Regions from separate parts of the Methylobacterium organophilum genome, predicted to be linked through region 1. Evidence: riboswitches for the same ligand, from Rfam matches in the RefSeq annotation. Region 1 holds a riboswitch; the other holds the start of a gene.

What was found. A riboswitch is a leader RNA that binds a small molecule or an ion and turns the genes downstream of it on or off. The one in region 1 is predicted to bind thiamine pyrophosphate.
Region 2: another riboswitch for thiamine pyrophosphate. It lies ahead of thiO (glycine oxidase ThiO); the one in region 1 lies ahead of thiC (phosphomethylpyrimidine synthase ThiC).

What each region holds. Positions count from the first base shown of each region.
Region 1 is NZ_CP092848.1:3,405,668-3,409,066, forward strand. Features, by position in the region: gene MMB17_RS15910 (HNH endonuclease) at 1-329, opposite strand, end outside; gene MMB17_RS15915 (alpha/beta hydrolase) at 347-1,186, opposite strand; TPP riboswitch at 1,308-1,415, shown strand; gene thiC (phosphomethylpyrimidine synthase ThiC) at 1,495-3,387, shown strand.
Region 2 is NZ_CP092848.1:585,844-589,242, forward strand. Features, by position in the region: gene thiG (thiazole synthase) at 1-339, opposite strand, end outside; gene thiS (sulfur carrier protein ThiS) at 342-554, opposite strand; gene thiO (glycine oxidase ThiO) at 551-1,765, opposite strand; TPP riboswitch at 1,828-1,950, opposite strand; gene MMB17_RS02635 (retropepsin-like aspartic protease family protein) at 2,143-2,661, shown strand; gene MMB17_RS02640 (adenylate/guanylate cyclase domain-containing protein) at 2,668-3,399, opposite strand, start outside.

The DNA of each region.
Region 1 (3,399 bases):
CGGGTGGGCGCGTGGAAGTCGTCGGGCTTCGTGCGCACCCAGGCCAGGAACCGGGCGATCTCCGGGTCGGCGCGCAGGGCATCCACGTCGGCGAGCCGCCGGGCAATCTCGGCCTCGCTGTAGCGGGCATGGATCGCCGAATGGCAGATCTGGTGCAGGCGCACGGTCTCCCCGTGCCGGCCGCCCTTCAGCTTCGGGGTGAGGTGGTGGAGGCTCTGCCGCGCCCCCGGCGGGATCGGCCGTTCGCAGAGCGGGCAGACGGGCAGAACCGCCGGTGCGGCCGCGCCCGCCTCCTCCTCGCGCCAACGCCGTGCCCGCCGACCGACCATGCCGCCTCCTCCGTGGATCAGCGATGGGAGAGGGCGGCCGGTTCCGGGACGCAGGCCGCGCCGATTCGCCCGCGGAAGAAGGCTTCCACCGCCTGGTCGCGCATCCCGAGGATGGAAACGTGATCGCCCGGGATCACCTCCAGCCGCGCGCGGGCCCCGGCCGCCCGGGCGAGCCCCGCCGCGAGCTTGGCCGGCACCACCGGATCCGCATCCCCCTGCACGATCCAGACCGGCGCCTCGCCCCGGGCGATGCGCAGGTCCGAGCGCCAGGGATCGCGCAGGAGCAGGCCGGCGGGCAGGAGGGGGAAGCGCAGCCGCACGAGATGGAGCAGGGAATCGAAGGGCGCGTCGAGGAACAGCCCGACCGGCGTAGCCTGCTCGGCCACGGCCACGGCGACGCCCGTGCCGAGGGAATGGCCGTGGAGCAGGACCGGCGCGCCCGGCGCCCGGCTCTCGACCGTGCGGAGGGCGGCGCGCCCATCCTCGATCAGCCCCTCCTCGCTCGGCTGGCCGGTGGAGCCGGGATAGCCGCGATAGGCCAGGGTGAGCAGGCCCCAGCCCGCCGCGCGCCAGGGGCCTTGCGAGAACCGCTCCGCATGCGGCTCCGGGCGGGAGCCGTTGCCGTGGAAGCTCAGCACCACGCCGCAGCCCGGCCGCGGCGCCCGCCAGAGCCCATGCAGCCGCTCGCCATCGGCGGTCCCGATGGTGAGCGCCTCGACATCCGCGGGCTGCGCGCTCCAGGGCGGCGGGATGCTCGCGCCCGGATAGATCAGCCGGCGCTGGTTGAAGACGAGGGCACCGATCATCGCGCCCGCGAGCAGAAGCAGGACGAGGGCGAGAATTCCGAGGACGCGCATGCTCTCCTGGTCGCTCCCGAGGCGGCGACGGCAAAGTCGACCCTTAAACAGGGGAATGCAGAGAAGAACAGGCGCCCCGGTGACGCGCCGTTGACAAAGCCGGCCCACGGCCCGAATCTGGAACCGTTCCGAGGGGGGCCCCGATCCGGGGGCTGAGAGTGGGCGAGGCGCCCTGACCCTTGAACCTGATCCGGCTCGTACCGGCGGAGGGACGGGAACCTGCTGCGCGCGGCGAGAGGCCGCGTGTTTGTGAAAGCCCAAACCGTTCGTCGTCTGCGGGTCGCCTCCAACGCCAGGAGTGACACCCGATGAACGCACCCGTCCGTCCCAAGGATCTTCCCAACGGCGCTCCGTCCAGCGTCACCACCGGCCCCGTGGCCGGCTCGCGCAAGGTCTACGCGCAGGCGCCCGGCCGGCCGGACATCACGGTGCCCTTTCGCGAGATCGCGCTGACCGATCCGAACGAGCCGGCGGTGCGGGTCTACGACCCCTCCGGTCCCTATACCGAGACCGATGCCCGGATCGATCTCGAGAAGGGCCTGCCGACCGCCCGCGAGCCCTGGATCGTCAAGCGCGGCTACGAGACGGTGGTGCCCCGCGCCGTGAAGCCCGAGGACAACGGCTTCGCGGCCGACGACAAGCTGGTCGCCCCGTGCCCGGCCGAGCGGACCATCCGCAAGGCGGCCCCCGGCCAGATGGTCACGCAATACGAGTTCGCCCGGGCCGGGATCGTCACCGAGGAGATGATCTACGTCGCCCACCGCGAGAATGCCTGCCGCGAGCAGATGCTGGAGCGGGCCGCCGATGCGCTGAAGGACGGCGAGAGCTTCGGCGCTGCGATCCCGCCCTTCATCACGCCGGACTTCGTGCGCGAGGAGGTGGCCCGGGGCCGCGCCATCATCCCGGCCAACATCAACCACACCGAGCTCGAGCCGATGGCGATCGGCCGCAACTTCCTCGTGAAGATCAACGCCAATATCGGCAATTCCGCCGTCACCTCCTCCGCGGCCGACGAGGTGGAGAAGCTGGTCTGGTCGATCCGCTGGGGCGCGGACACCGTCATGGACCTGTCGACGGGCCGCAACATCCACAACATCCGCTCCTGGATCGTGCGCAACTCCCCCGTGCCGATCGGGACGGTGCCGATCTACCAGGCCCTGGAGAAGGTCGGCGGCGATCCGCTCAAGCTCGACTGGGAGGTCTTCAAGGACACCCTCATCGAGCAGGCCGAGCAGGGCATCGACTACTTCACGATCCATGCCGGCGTGCGGCTCGCCTACGTGCCGCTCACCGCGCGCCGCACCACGGGCATCGTCTCCCGCGGCGGCTCGATCATGGCGCGCTGGTGCCTCGCCGGGCACCGGGAATCGTTCCTCTACGAGCGGTTCGACGAGATCTGCGACATCATGCGGGCCTATGACGTGTCGTTCTCCCTGGGCGACGGCCTGCGCCCCGGCTCCATCGCCGATGCCAACGACGCCGCGCAGTTCGCGGAGCTGGAGACGCTGGGCGAGCTCACCAAGATCGCCTGGGACAAGGGCTGCCAGGTGATGATCGAGGGCCCCGGCCACGTGCCGATGCACAAGATCAAGGTGAACATGGACAAGCAGCTGCGCGAATGCGGCGAGGCGCCGTTCTACACCCTCGGCCCGCTGACGACCGACATCGCGCCCGGCTACGACCACATCACCTCCGGCATCGGCGCGGCGATGATCGGCTGGTTCGGCACGGCGATGCTCTGCTACGTCACGCCCAAGGAGCATCTCGGCCTGCCGAACCGCGACGACGTGAAGACCGGCGTGATCACCTACAAGATCGCCGCCCACGCCGCCGACCTCGCCAAGGGCCACCCCGCCGCGCAGCTGCGCGACGACGCGCTCTCCCGCGCCCGCTTCGATTTCCGCTGGGAGGATCAGTTCAACCTCTCCCTGGATCCGGACACGGCGCGGAGCTTCCACGACGAGACCCTGCCCAAGGATGCGCACAAGGTGGCGCATTTCTGCTCGATGTGCGGGCCGAAATTCTGCTCGATGAAGATCACGCAGGATCTGCGCGCCGATGTGCTCGCCATGGAGGAGGCCGGAATCGTCATCGGGCAATCCGCCCCGATGAGCGAGGAAGAGCGCCGGGCCGGGATGCAGGCGAAGTCGGAGGAGTTCCTCTCCGAGGGCGGCAAGCTCTACGTCGAGGCCGCCGAGTAGCGCCGAGGCGCG
Region 2 (3,399 bases), 2.4 Mb from region 1:
GCCAATCACCTCGACCTTGATCCAGTTGGTGCCGAGCGCCTCTCGGGCGAGCTCCGCGGTCAGGATCGCGTCCCGGGCGGTCTCGCAGCCGGCGGTGTTGGGCAGGAAATGCTTGCCCTTGAGGCGCTGGAAGGTGTCCGAGCCGTGGCCCTGCAGCGAGACGCGGCGGATCGAGGCGGTGACCACGTCGGCGCCGGAGGCGCGCACCGCCTCGGCCATGATGCTCTGGCTCGGATAGCCGGCGGTGCCGATGAACAGGCGCGAGGCGAGCCGCACCCCGGCGATCTCCAGAACGTCCTCGGCGGCCTCGGCCGTCAGCGCGGTGTCGTGATGGCTCATCCTCAGCCTCCCTGCATGGCGCGCACGATCTCGACGCGGTCGCCGTCCCGGAGCGGCGTCACGCTCCACTCGCTCCGGCGCACGACACGGCCGTTGAGGGCCATGGCGATGCCCTCCGGGCTCTCGATGCCGCGCTCCTCCGCCTCGACCGCGAACAGGGACGCCAAAGTCTCCGCCGCGTGCTCGCGGCGCTCTCCGTTGATGGTCACCGTCACGCGACCGCCCTCCCCTCCTGGTTTTCGTCCTGCCCGAACCGGTCGAGCCCGAAGCCGCGGGCGAAATCCGGCAGCGCGCCCGTGGCGAGCAGCGCGGCGACCGCGTCGGCGGTGGCGGGCATCAGCAGGTAGCCGTTGCGATGATGGCCCGTGGCGACGACGAGGCCGGGCATGGGCGTGTCGAGGATCGGTGCGTCGTCGTCCGAGGTCGGGCGGAAGCCCGACCAGACCGCCTCGATCTCCATCTCCTCGATTCCCGGCAGCACGCGGCGGGCGCCTTCGAGCAGGGCGAACAGGCCGCCCGCCGTCACGCCGGCCTTGAAGCCGCAATCCTCCACCGTCGCCCCGACGATGAGGTGGCCGTCGCCCTTGGGGGCCATGTGCACCTGCTCGGTCCAGACCATGTGGGACAGCGTGCCCGTGCGCTTCGTCGTGCGCAGGGCGAGGGACTGGCCCTTGAGCGGGCGCACCGGCAGCGCCCAGGGCAGGAGCCCGGCCTCGCCGCTCCAGGCGCCGGCGGCGAGGATCACGGTCTGCGCCGCGACCCGGTCGGACCCGGCCCGGATGCCGGTGACGCGTCCCCCCTCACGGTCGAGGGCATCGACGCCGCGGTTCTCGACGATGGCGACGCCGGCGCCTTCGCAGGCGCGCACCAGCGCCGCCATGACGAGGCGGGGATCGACCTGATGGTCGAGGGGGCAGAGGATGCCGGCGGTGACATTGGGGCGCAGCAGGGGCTCGCGGGCACGCACCTCGGCACCGGAGAGCCATTGCGCGGCAACCCCGGAGCGCTGCTGCAGGTCGTGGCGGAAGCGCAGGCGGTCGACCTCGTCCCGGCCGATGGCGAGGACCAGGGTCCCCTCCTCCCGGTAATCGATGTCCTGGCCCGAGGCCGCCTGGAGCGCGTCGCGGAAGCCCGGCCAGCGGCGCAGGCTCTCCAGGGCGAGGGGCAGCAGGATATCGGAGCCCGGCTCGTGCTCGGCGGCGGGCGCCAGCATGCCGGTGGCGGCGAGGCTCGCCCCGGCTCCGACGCTCTCGCGCTCGACCACGACGACCGAGCGGCCGCCCTCCGCCAGGCGCCAGGCGATCGACAGACCGATGATGCCGCCGCCGACCACGACGACATCGGCCCGCTCCGGCAGGGCGGCGGGGCGGGGGCGCACGCCGGAGAGGCGGCGCAGACCGAAGGGGGAGGCCAGGACGTCCGACAAGCGAGAACTCCGCGGTGGCCCGCAGGAACTGGTGCCTGTCGCTTCCGGTGAAGCGGGCTCTCGGAGAGCCCAAGGTCCAATCCCTACGCCGGTATGAGCCGGATCAGGTTCGAAGGATTTCCGCGCCGCTCGTCACGAGCCCAGCGGTGTCTCAGCCCCTTGCCGGGGATCTCCCTGGAACATCCCCGATTTGGCCCCACGGGCCGCCGGGGTCAATCCCCCTGCCCGCGTCGGATTCGCTCGTTGGTGGCGAGGGTTTCTCAACCGCAATCGCGAAAATCCTTCTCCCCGGCCCTTCCCGGCGCGGTCCGGCGACGCGGCCTTCACCCGCGCCGGGGCAGGCTCGTCGCCTAAGGATCCCGGGCGAAGGCCTTCCCATGCGGCAGATCATCCTGGCACTCGGCGTGTGCTGCCTCGTCGGCGGCGTCGCCTCGACGCGGATCGGGCGGAAGCCCGCCGCGCCCGTCGAGACCGCGGCCGTCGCCGCTCCGGGAGGGGCCGTGACGCCGGTGGTGACCACGGCGCCCAACGCGATCACGCTGAACGCGGACGAGCGAGGCCATTTCCTGACCGAGGCGGTGGTGGACGGGCGCAGCCTGCGCATGGTGGTCGATACCGGCGCGAGTCTCTGCGTGCTCATGGAGGAAGATGCGGAACGCCTCGGCCTGCGGCCGAGCCCGTCGGAGTTCCGCCAGGAGGTCGCGACGGCCAACGGCGTGGTCCGGGTCGCCCCCGTGCGGCTGAACCAGATCCGGATCGGGGCGGTGAGCGTGCGCGACGTCGAGGCGGTGGTGGTGCCCCGCGGACGCCTCCACATGAACCTGCTCGGGATGTCCTTCCTGCGCCGCCTGCACGATTTCAACATCGCCGGCGGGCGGCTGACCCTGCGCAGCTGACGCCGGTCAAGCCTCCGCCGCCTCCCGCGCCGGGCGGCGGCCGACATCGAGGGCGGGGGCCGGCTTCCGGCCCGGGCGGTAGACCGCCATCTTGTCCCGGAATCCGTCGAGGGGATGCTCGCCGAGCGGCTCGGGGTCCCCCCATAGGAAGTCGACGAAGGGCTTCGACATCAGCAGCGGCTCGCCCAGCGGCCGGTTGAGCCGCGCGAGGCGGCTCGCGAGGTTCACGTCGCGGCCGATCACGGTGAAGTCGAGCCGCGTGCCGGAACCGACATTGCCGTAGGCCGCCTCGCCGTGATGGAGGGCGATGCCCGCGGCCACCGGCTGCGCGCCGAAGCGCTGCACGGCATTGGCCTCGTCGAGGGCGCGCAGCCCGTCCTGCGCCGCGGTCAGCGCGCTCTTGGCGGCCCCGCCGAGATCGTCGCCGGGCTCGCGGAAGATCGCGAGCAGGCCGTCGCCGAGATATTTCAGCACCTCGCCGCCCTCCCGCTCGATGGCCGGCACGAGGCAGTCGAAGAACACGTTGAGGAGATCGACCGCCTCCTCCGGCGTGAGGTCGGCAGAGAGCTGGGTGTAGTCGCGCATGTCCGCGAACAGGATCGCGGAGCGGATCCGCCGCACCTGCCCCCGGCGGATGTCGCCGGCCAGGATCGCCCGGTGCGGCTCGTCCCCGACATAGATGCGCAGCACCTGGTCCAGCTGCTTGTTGACGATGCGCATCTCCATCACCGCGGCCAG